Regions from separate parts of the Terribacillus aidingensis genome, predicted to be linked through region 3. Evidence: riboswitches for the same ligand, from Rfam matches in the RefSeq annotation. Region 3 holds a riboswitch; each other region holds the start of a gene.

Region 1 (3,284 bases), 990 kb from region 3:
CCCCAATTCCAATCCAAGGAAATGGGGTTTTTCTTTGCGTAAATCTAATCTCCCGAAGACGGACTGGCTATTGCTCTTCTCTATCGGAGGCCTGCTGACAATCGGTATCATCATGGTGTATAGTGCTTCTGCTGTATGGGCGGAATATAAATTTGACGATAGCTTCTTTTTTGCCAAGCGGCAGCTATTGTTCGCCGGTGTTGGATTAGGGGCTATGCTGGTCATTTCCAGATTGCATTATGAGATTTGGCGGAAATATGCGAAGGTTTTACTGTTGATTTGCTTTATTTTGCTTATTGCCGTCTTGATTCCCGGAGTCGGATTGGTCCGTGGTGGTGCAAGAAGCTGGATCGGGGTAGGGGCCTTCAGTATCCAGCCTTCTGAATTCACAAAGCTGGGCTTGATCATCTATTTAGCTGTTTATCTTTCAGCCAAGCAGAAATATATAACTTCCTTGAAGCAAGGATTTCTGCCTTCACTCTTGCTCGTTTTTACAGCTTTCGGAATGATTATGCTCCAGCCGGATCTTGGAACAGGTGTTGTTCTAGTTCTTACTTGTATGGTGATGATTTTAGTTAGCGGAGCCAGAATCTCCCACTTCGTCGGTCTCGGTATTTTAGGACTAGGTGCTTTCGCAGCGCTCATTTTGTCTGCGCCATATCGTATACAGCGCATTACCGCTTTCCTTGATCCTTGGGAGGATCCATTAGGGGAAGGATTCCAGATAATCCAATCTCTTTATGCAATCGGTCCAGGTGGATTGATGGGGCTCGGCTTAGGCAACAGTCTTCAAAAATTCTTCTATCTTCCGGAGCCGCAGACGGATTTCATTTTTGCCATTCTGGCAGAAGAGCTTGGCTTCATCGGAGGTGCTGGCGTTATGCTTCTCTTCCTGCTGTTTCTGTGGCGAGGCATTCAAGTAGCTCTTCGCGCGCCTGATGGCTTTAGCAGTCTGCTGGCATTAGGCATCACTGGTATGATAGCTATCCAATGTATGATTAATATCAGTGTTGTAATAGGTTTGATTCCGGTTACTGGTATTACACTGCCGTTTTTAAGCTATGGAGGATCATCGCTTACACTTACGCTGAGCTCTGTTGGTATCCTTCTGAATGTCAGCAGGTATAGCAAACTCTGAAGAATTCGACGATCACTAGACTAATGAACAAGTTAGATTCGATATGCACCGATAAAAAGATGGATTTGAAAAAGTAATATATTAAAAATTTTTAGATAATTCCTATTGACTTTTTTTAGCAACGCCCGTATCATTATAAACAATTTCATACAGTTCTTATCAAGAGAAGCCGAGGGACTGGCCCGATGAAGCTTCAGCAACCTCTGACTAAGTCAGAAAGGTGCTAAATCCAGCAAGATTAATTTCTTGGAAGATAAGAGTGCGGGCGATTATATCAAGCTCTCTTTTCTTCGGAAAAGAGAGCTTTTTTTCGTTTAGTCACTCTACTACAGAAAAAGGAGAAATGAAAATTGACTGACATTATTATTTTATCAGGAAGCCCGTCCAAACATTCCAGATCTCAGCTGGCTGCTAACTATGCAGGTAAACTGGCTGAAGAGCAAGGTTTCACCGTCAAGGAAATCAGCGTTACCGATTTTGCGCCGGAGGATTTGATTTATGCAAGATTCGACAGCCCTGCAATTGTGCAGGCGGGTCATGCTGTCAGCGGCGCGAAAGGATTAATCATTGCATCGCCTGTATATAAAGCAGCATATACAGGCGTGTTGAAAGCATTGCTTGATTTATTGCCTCAAGATGCATTTAAGCACAAACCCGTACTTCCGATCATGACAGGAGGCAGCCCAGCTCATCTGTTAGCGATTGATTATGCGTTAAAGCCCTTGATCGCGAATCTTAAGGGAGAGCCTTTACAGGGAGTATATTTGTGCGATCACCATATCAACAAGGAGAACCCTGATCAACCAGTGGCAGATGCAGAAACAGGTATAAGGATTAACACGCAAGCCAATCAGCTTGTTGAGGCTATTCGCCGAAATCACTCTATCAGTATCGCAAAGTAAAGGAGGGAAGTAATGAAAGCAACGAAAACGTTGTTCGGTATACCAGTTCAAGTCATTGGCGGTTTGCTTGCGATTTTGTTATTCATGACTGGGGATGGCATCGAACAGGCATTCCTGTCTAAGTATGTCGTCGACATTGGCTTCACTACCAATCAGTCAGCTATTATGTTCAGTGCTTATGGGATTGTGCTTACACTGGCTTCCTGGCTGGCTGGTGTTCTAGGAGAAGTCATCGGACCTCGAAAAACGATGCTGATTGGGCTTGTGACGTGGGTTGTTTTTGAAATCGGCTTTCTGTATCTGGGGCTTTACATGGAAAGCTTTTCAATGATGGTGCTTATGTACGGATTGCGCGGTTTTGGCTACCCGCTGTTTGCTTTTGCTTTTATTGTCTGGATTGCCTACCGTACGGAAAAGCAAAAGCTTGCAACAGCAATGGGATGGTTCTTCTTTATGTTTGCTGGGGGAATTGGTTTTCTTGGCTCCTATTATCCGAGTATTTTACTGCCATACATCGGTGAAATGGCCACATTGTGGAGCTCGCTTATTTGGATTATCCTTGGTGGAATTTTAGGTGTCGCACTAGTAGATGACAAAGATCGCCAGGGAGTCAGGATTCAGGATCAAAGCCGGGGAAATAAATGGGCAGAGGCACTTAAAGGAATCACGATTCTTTGGGAGAGCCCTCGCGTTGCTGCTGGAGGTCTGCTTCGGACAATCAATACAGCAGGATGGTATGGTTTCGTAGTTGTGATGCCTGGATTTTTCACGAGTTTCCTGGATATTTCGACGAGTCAGTGGCTCCAGCTTTGGGCAATTCAGTCCATCAGCAATATGGCGGCTGGGGTGTTGTTTGGAATGATAGGTGACCGAATCGGCTGGGTCAAGGTAGTCCGTTGGTTTGGCTGTGTGGGAGCAGCTGTTTGTTCTTTGCTTTACTACTATATCCCGGCAGCATTCGGAGCAAATATCCCGCTGCTTGTGCTGAACGCGGTTCTTTTCGGTGCTGCAATAGCAGCTTTTGTTCCGCTGTCTGCTATATTGCCGACGCTTGCTCCAGCCAACCGCGGTGCAGCGATCTCGGTACTTAATTTAGGTGCTGGAGCCAGTCAGTTTCTGGGACCGGTGCTTGTCGGAGTACTGAATAACTACTTAGGAATCATCGGTGTGGTATGGGGATTTGCCATTTTATATGCACTTAGTTTTCTGTTAACACCATTTCTAATCCCTGCTTCGAAAGCACA
Region 2 (3,284 bases), 1.6 Mb from region 3:
AAAAGAAGCGACATTCACATTCTCACCGCTGCAAGACGGTATTGCGATTCCATTCGGTAAATCCGAAGAAGGCATGCGCAGCGTTGCCTCACCAGGTCATACAGAAGGAAGCATCAGCTTTGTTGTTGATGACACATTCCTGCTTTCTGGAGATACGCTTTTTACCGAGTCGATTGGCCGTCCGGATTTAGCCGGTCAAGCAGAACAATGGGTACAGGATTTGCACAATACGTTATACGAAAAATATCCATTATTGTCGCTGGATCTGATTGTCCTTCCATCGCATTTTTCCGAGCTGTCAGAGATCGGAAGTGACGGCACCGTCCAAGCACGCATGGAAGACCTATACAGAAAAAACCCGAGACTGCAGCTGCAGGATGCAACCCAATTTGCTTCCTCCGTCTTGGATAGTATTCCTGCACAGCAGCCGAACAGCTACCAGCTGATAAGAGAAGCAAATCAAGGTAAAGCTGTCATTGACAGTACAGACGAAGCCGATATCGAATCAGGCCCAAATCGCTGCGCAGTGACCAGTTAATAGAAAAAAAGAGCCAGTTCCCACCGGGACTGGCTCTTTCTTATGCTTTAGAAAAGATACCAAGCTTTTCAATCCGCATCGCTGCTTCCAGCAATCTTTCTTCTGTATCCAATAAACCAGCGCGAACGTATCCTTCCCCATATTCCCCGAAACCATTGCCCGGAGCGACCGCCACATGCGCCTTTTCCAGCAGCAGATCAGCGAATTCCTCAGACGTGTAACCATGAGGAACTGGCAGCCAAACGAAGAAGGTTCCTTTTGGCTCCGGTACCTCCCAGCCAATAGCACGTAGATGGCCAATGAAAGCATCTCTTCTGCTCTCATACCTGTGGACAAGCTCCTCCACGCATGTCTGATCCGCTGTCAGCGCATAAGCTGCCGCCTCTTGCATGCCCCCGAACAGACTCACATAAACATGATCCTGGATTAAATTGATACTTTCAATAACAGATGCATTACCAACTGCAAAGGCGATGCGCCAGCCAGCCATATTATACGTTTTGGATAGAGTGTACATTTCAATGCCAACTTCCTTACTGCCTTCGGACTGCAGGAAGCTCTGCGGTTTTTTTCCATCAAACCCAAGTGCACCATAAGCGAAATCATGCAATACACAAATCTTATGTTCCTTCGCCAGTTCCACTGTTTTATCGAAGAACTTCTGATCCGCAGTAGCAGCAGTCGGATTGTTCGGATAGTTCAGGAACATCATCTTTGCTTCTTCCAAATCACCTGCAGGAATAGCAGTATAATCAGGCAGAAATTTATTTTCTGCGGTTAATGGCATGAGTGATGTCCGCGCTTGGGCAAGTTCGATACCGGACATATAATCGGGATATCCGGGATCCGGAAGCAGTGCCACATCACCTGGATTCAATAGACATTGGCTGATCTCCACCAAACCTGTCTTAGAGCCGAACATGATGGCCACTTCTGTTGCGGGATCTAGTTTCACACCGTATTCCCGATCATAAAAGTCACAGACTGCCTGTTTTAGAAAATCAAAGCCTCTGAAAGGTGAATATTTATGATAAGCCGGATTATCGGAGGCTTCCTTCAATTTCTCTACGATATGCTGCGGCGTCGGCAGATCAGGGTTTCCCTGTCCGAGCTTGATGATATCGTGCCCCTCCTTCTCCAGCAACCCTACTTTATGTACTAAGCCGGCAAAAAACTGTTCCGGCAAACGTTTCAATGCATCCGAAAACGGAAAATCCATCTTACTCACTCTCCTGTGGTCTCTCACATCTTATTCTGACTATTACCAATCTTGACAGTCTTGGAAATAGAATGCGATAATGAACAAATCATACATGAATCACACACTCTTATCAAGAGAAGGCGGAGGGAATTGGCCCTATGAAGCCCGGCAACCGGTGCTATTTGCACACGGTGCTGATCCAACAGCTAGACGCTGAGGGATAAGGGGACGAGACACACGCCATTCCTCTTCCATATTCGTCTGGAAGAGTTTTTTTATGTAAAAAATCAATGAGGTGACAACATGACCATCAACATAAAAGGCGCTCCGAATTATTACGCCTGCGAGGATAATATACTACAAAGCCTTCCAGCAAGACTTAAAGAATTGAACTGGACCAATGGATTGCTTATCCACGGAGATGCTTCCTGGAAAGCGGCTTCCCCGTTTCTGGATCCAATCGATTTGCCAGTGAAACGAGTAGCCTATAACGGCCAGTGCACACATGCGGAAGCAGCCAGATTAGCAGATATCGCAAAGGACGAAGCTGCTCAATTCATAATCGGTGTCGGAGGCGGAAAAGTGCTGGATACTGCCAAAGCTGCTGCCAATGATGCAGGATTGCCGGTCATCCTGATTCCAACGATTGTCTCTAACTGCTCCCCATGGGCTTCACTTAGTGTTTTCTATGATGAAGCAGGTAATTTCGTCGAATATACAGTGTTTCCGCGCAGTGCATTTATGCTGCTAGTCGAGCCGAAGCTGCTGCTAACGACACCTGTAACCTATCTGATTGCCGGTATTGGCGATACATTGGCTAAATGGTACGAAGCGGATGCACTTACCGAACACATGTCGGATCAGCCGCTTGCAGTCCAAATATCCCGCAACGCAGCTAGGTTGTGCCGGGATATCCTTATAGCGGAGGGAGATGCTGCTATTTGTTCTTTGCAAAACAAGCATGCTGACAGTGCATTTCTCCGCGTTGCAGAAACGATCATCATGGCTGGCGGAATGGTTGGCGGTTTCGGTGATGAATATGGCCGTATTGCTGGTGCTCATTCCATTCACAACGGACTGACAAGACTTCCAGAAACGCACGAGCAGCTGCACGGCAATAAAGTCGCTTACGGAATTCTTGTTCAGCTTGCACTGGAAGAAAAATTCGAAGAAATCCGCACATTGCTTCCTATCTATCAAAAGCTCGGATTGCCAACTGTACTTAAAGAGCTTGGCGTAAAAGAAGATATGGATAAAGCGATGAAAATTGCAGCAGACGGCGCTGTCGCTCCAGGGGAATCCATTCATTTCATGCATGTATCCGATTCAGATCAAGTGGTGGACGCCATGCAAAGTGTCGAGACATTCGTTGCGGCAAATAAGGGAGTGACACAATGAAACTTGCTTTAATTCAGCATGATATCGTTTTTGGTGATCCGGAAGCCAACTACAGCAAAGTGGAAGCATTAATAACAGAAGCACAGGAAAATGCGGATGTTCTCGTGCTGCCTGAGCTTTGGACAACTGGTTATGACCTGACAAGGC
Region 3 (3,284 bases):
CGCTTCACGAAGTAATGACCAGGCTCCACTTTCTTGATACCTTCTGTCATCGTGAATGGCTCCGGTACATACTGGTAGCTCAAATAATGCTGCAGCGCTTCGGTATCAACTGTTTCTGATTCTTCCAGAAGTGTGATGCTCTTCTTCTCAGAAGCGAAGAAAATCTCATCTTCTGTCTCCTTATAAAAGAGCGGTTTGATGCCGAATGGATCACGTGCTCCGAAAAGTGTTTTCTTTTCTTTATCCCATAGCAAGATGCTGAACATACCGCGAAGCTCTTTAAATGCTTCCGTTCCGTATGTATGGTACATCGCAGCGATGACCTCGGTATCGGATTCAGTTTTGAACTCTGCGCCTTTTTTCAGCAATTCTTCACGAAGCTCTACGTAGTTGTAGATTTCTCCGTTGAAGACCATCCAGATTTTTTCGTCGTCATAGCTTAATGGCTGAACACCAGCCTCGATATCAATAATACTCAAGCGGCGGAAACCGAATGATACATGCTCGTCATGGTAATATCCTTCATCATCCGGACCGCGGTGCGTGATGATGTTGTTCTGTTGTTTGAATTTATCCTTATCAGCTTGCGTTAGTTGTTTTACGTTCTTTCTAATTACGCCAATCAAACCACACATTACTTATTAGCCTCTCTTTCATTACTTCTAGCCATTAATTATAGCATAAAACAATTCGGTTCTTGAAGGAAGATTATGGGCGCCGACACAAAAAAAAGCAAGAGCGTAATTATCGCTCTTGCCTTTCAAGCAGATTATGCAAATGTATAGCTTTCCAGCTGTACTGCTTTGTCAGTCTGCTCCCAAGGGAAGTTTTTATCTGTACGTCCGAAGTGACCGTATGCAGCTGTATCTTTGTAGATTGGCTGACGCAGGTTCAGCATTTTGATGATGCCGGCAGGACGAAGATCGAATAGATCGCGTACTGCTTTTACCAATGCCTCTTCGGATTGTTTGCTTGTTCCGAAAGTATCGATACTGATGGAAACTGGTTCAGCAACACCGATTGCATAAGCAAGCTGTACTTCACATTTATCAGCAAGACCTGCTGCAACAATGTTCTTCGCCACATAACGTGCTGCATAAGCACCGGAACGGTCCACTTTCGTAGCATCTTTTCCGCTGAATGCTCCGCCGCCGTGACGAGCATAGCCGCCATACGTATCAACGATGATTTTACGGCCAGTCAGACCTGCATCACCTTGCGGCCCGCCGATAACGAAACGACCTGTCGGGTTGATGATGTATTTCGTATTTTCGTCCAGCAATTCAGCTGGAACAACAGGTTTGATAACAAGCTCTTTCAAATCAGTATGAATCTGAGCTTGCTCTACTTCCGGATGATGCTGCGTGGAGATGACAATCGTATCAATACGTACTGGCTGATCGTTTTCATCATATTCTACTGTTACTTGTGTTTTCCCATCCGGGCGCAAGTAATCCACAGTTTCATCTTTCCGTATCTTCGCCAATTGCTTGGATAGACGGTGCGCCAGTGAAATTGGCAGAGGCATGTATTCTGGTGTTTCATTGCTTGCATAGCCAAACATCAAGCCTTGGTCACCTGCGCCGATTGCATCGATTTCTTCGTCCGTCATCAGCCCTTCACGAGCCTCAAGCGCCTGATCGACACCGCCTGCGATATCAGGAGATTGCTCATCGATTGCTGTCAATACAGCACATGTATCAGCATCAAAGCCATATTTCGCACGTGTATAACCAATTTCCTTGATTGTTTTACGGACGATACTTTGGATATCAACATAAGCACTTGTTGTGATTTCACCTGCAACAAGTACAAGACCTGTCGTAACAGTCGTCTCACAAGCAACACGGGCATTCGGATCCTTAGCTAGTATTTCATCTAATATAGCATCCGAAATCTGGTCACAGATTTTATCCGGATGGCCTTCAGTAACGGATTCTGAGGTAAATAATCGACGATTAGCAGTCATTCTGCCAAATCCCCCTTCAACTACGATTAATACGGAAGTTTTACTCTTTCCAAGTATGTTATTAAGAAACTTGATAATGGGTGAAGGTTGAAAGAGCACTACCAATAGTATTGCTCTTTTTCTGTTATTAAGCCGTTACATAAAAAAAACCTTCCATCATAACAGAAGGATGGCTTATTCCCTCTCTTATCGTTCAAGGTATCCCTTGCTCAGGTTGAGCACCATTTCACAAATGTGACGGTTGCCGGGTTTCTTAGGGCCTGTCCCTCCGCCTACTCTGAATAAGAGTGTTTTCCGTTCGCAACTATGTTATCGGAACAGCCTACAGAAGTCAACAAAATCATGTTAATACCAACTAAAAACCTCGGAATTATTAATCAATAAAGCATGCACTTATTGATTGCATTTTTAAATAGTATGTATTAATATTTTAATGTGTTATACTAATCAAAAATTAAAAAAAGGCGGGATCCAGATGCGAATGATGCACGCGTTAACAGCGTTAGAAGAAATGCGCTCCCAATCCAATGTAAGAAAAAACCTATCCGCGGCTCAGCTGACGGAGGCGGCATTGTCCCGCCAGGAAGCACGTCTGACAAAAACTGGTGCTCTGCGGGCTGCGACAGGAAAATATACCGGCCGCTCACCAAAAGATAAATTCATCGTCAAAGACGAGCTTTCCGAAAACAAAGTGGATTGGGGAAAAGTCAACCAGCCTATCAGCGAAGAAATATTTGAACACTTATTAGGTAAAGTCGTTGACTACCTGCAGGCACAGGAAGAAGTTTTCTCATTCCAAGGCTTTGCCGGAGCTGATGAACGCTACCACCTTCCGATACAGGTAATCAATGAATACGCTTGGCATAACCTGTTTGCCCACCAATTGTTCATCCGGCCTAATGAAGAAGAGCTGGCTGCACATAAACCTGCATTCACTGTCATCTCTGCTCCTGGTGTGAAAGCAGATCCGCTAGTCGATGGCACTAATTCAGAAGCATTTGTAATCGTCTCTTTCAAACAGCGCGTAATCGTGATAGGCGGTACAGAATATGCTGGGGAAATGAAGAAATCCATTTTCTCCGTAATGAATTTTCTCCTGCCGCAGCAGGAGATCCTTCCGATGCACTGCTCTGCCAACGTCGGACCGGATGGTGATACAGCCCTCTTCTTCGGTTTATCCGGAACAGGTAAGACGACACTATCAGCTGATCCGAACAGACCTTTGATCGGGGATGACGAACACGGCTGGTCACCTGATGGTATCTTCAATATCGAAGGCGGCTGTTACGCTAAGTGCATCAATCTTTCCGCTGAA

The links. Region 3 has a riboswitch for S-adenosylmethionine ahead of metK (methionine adenosyltransferase). Riboswitches for the same ligand answer to the same signal wherever they lie in the genome.
Region 1: it holds a riboswitch for S-adenosylmethionine, as region 3 does, so the genes downstream of both, ssuE (NADPH-dependent FMN reductase) here and metK (methionine adenosyltransferase) in region 3, are expected to answer to the same signal.
Region 2: it holds a riboswitch for S-adenosylmethionine, as region 3 does, so the genes downstream of both, ABXS78_RS02015 (iron-containing alcohol dehydrogenase family protein) here and metK (methionine adenosyltransferase) in region 3, are expected to answer to the same signal.

The regions. Positions count from the first base shown of each region.
Region 1 is NZ_CP159996.1:1,323,893-1,327,176, forward strand. It holds gene spoVE (stage V sporulation protein E) at 35-1,138, shown strand; SAM riboswitch class I at 1,292-1,398, shown strand; gene ssuE (NADPH-dependent FMN reductase) at 1,489-2,040, shown strand; gene ABXS78_RS07110 (MFS transporter) at 2,053-3,284, shown strand, end outside.
Region 2 is NZ_CP159996.1:362,053-365,336, reverse strand. It holds gene ABXS78_RS02025 (MBL fold metallo-hydrolase) at 1-538, shown strand, start outside; gene ABXS78_RS02020 (pyridoxal phosphate-dependent aminotransferase) at 579-1,757, opposite strand; SAM riboswitch class I at 1,864-1,966, shown strand; gene ABXS78_RS02015 (iron-containing alcohol dehydrogenase family protein) at 2,043-3,137, shown strand; gene ABXS78_RS02010 (carbon-nitrogen family hydrolase) at 3,134-3,284, shown strand, end outside.
Region 3 is NZ_CP159996.1:2,312,767-2,316,050, forward strand. It holds gene asnB (asparagine synthase (glutamine-hydrolyzing)) at 1-635, opposite strand, end outside; gene metK (methionine adenosyltransferase) at 770-1,969, opposite strand; SAM riboswitch class I at 2,153-2,257, opposite strand; gene pckA (phosphoenolpyruvate carboxykinase (ATP)) at 2,454-3,284, shown strand, end outside.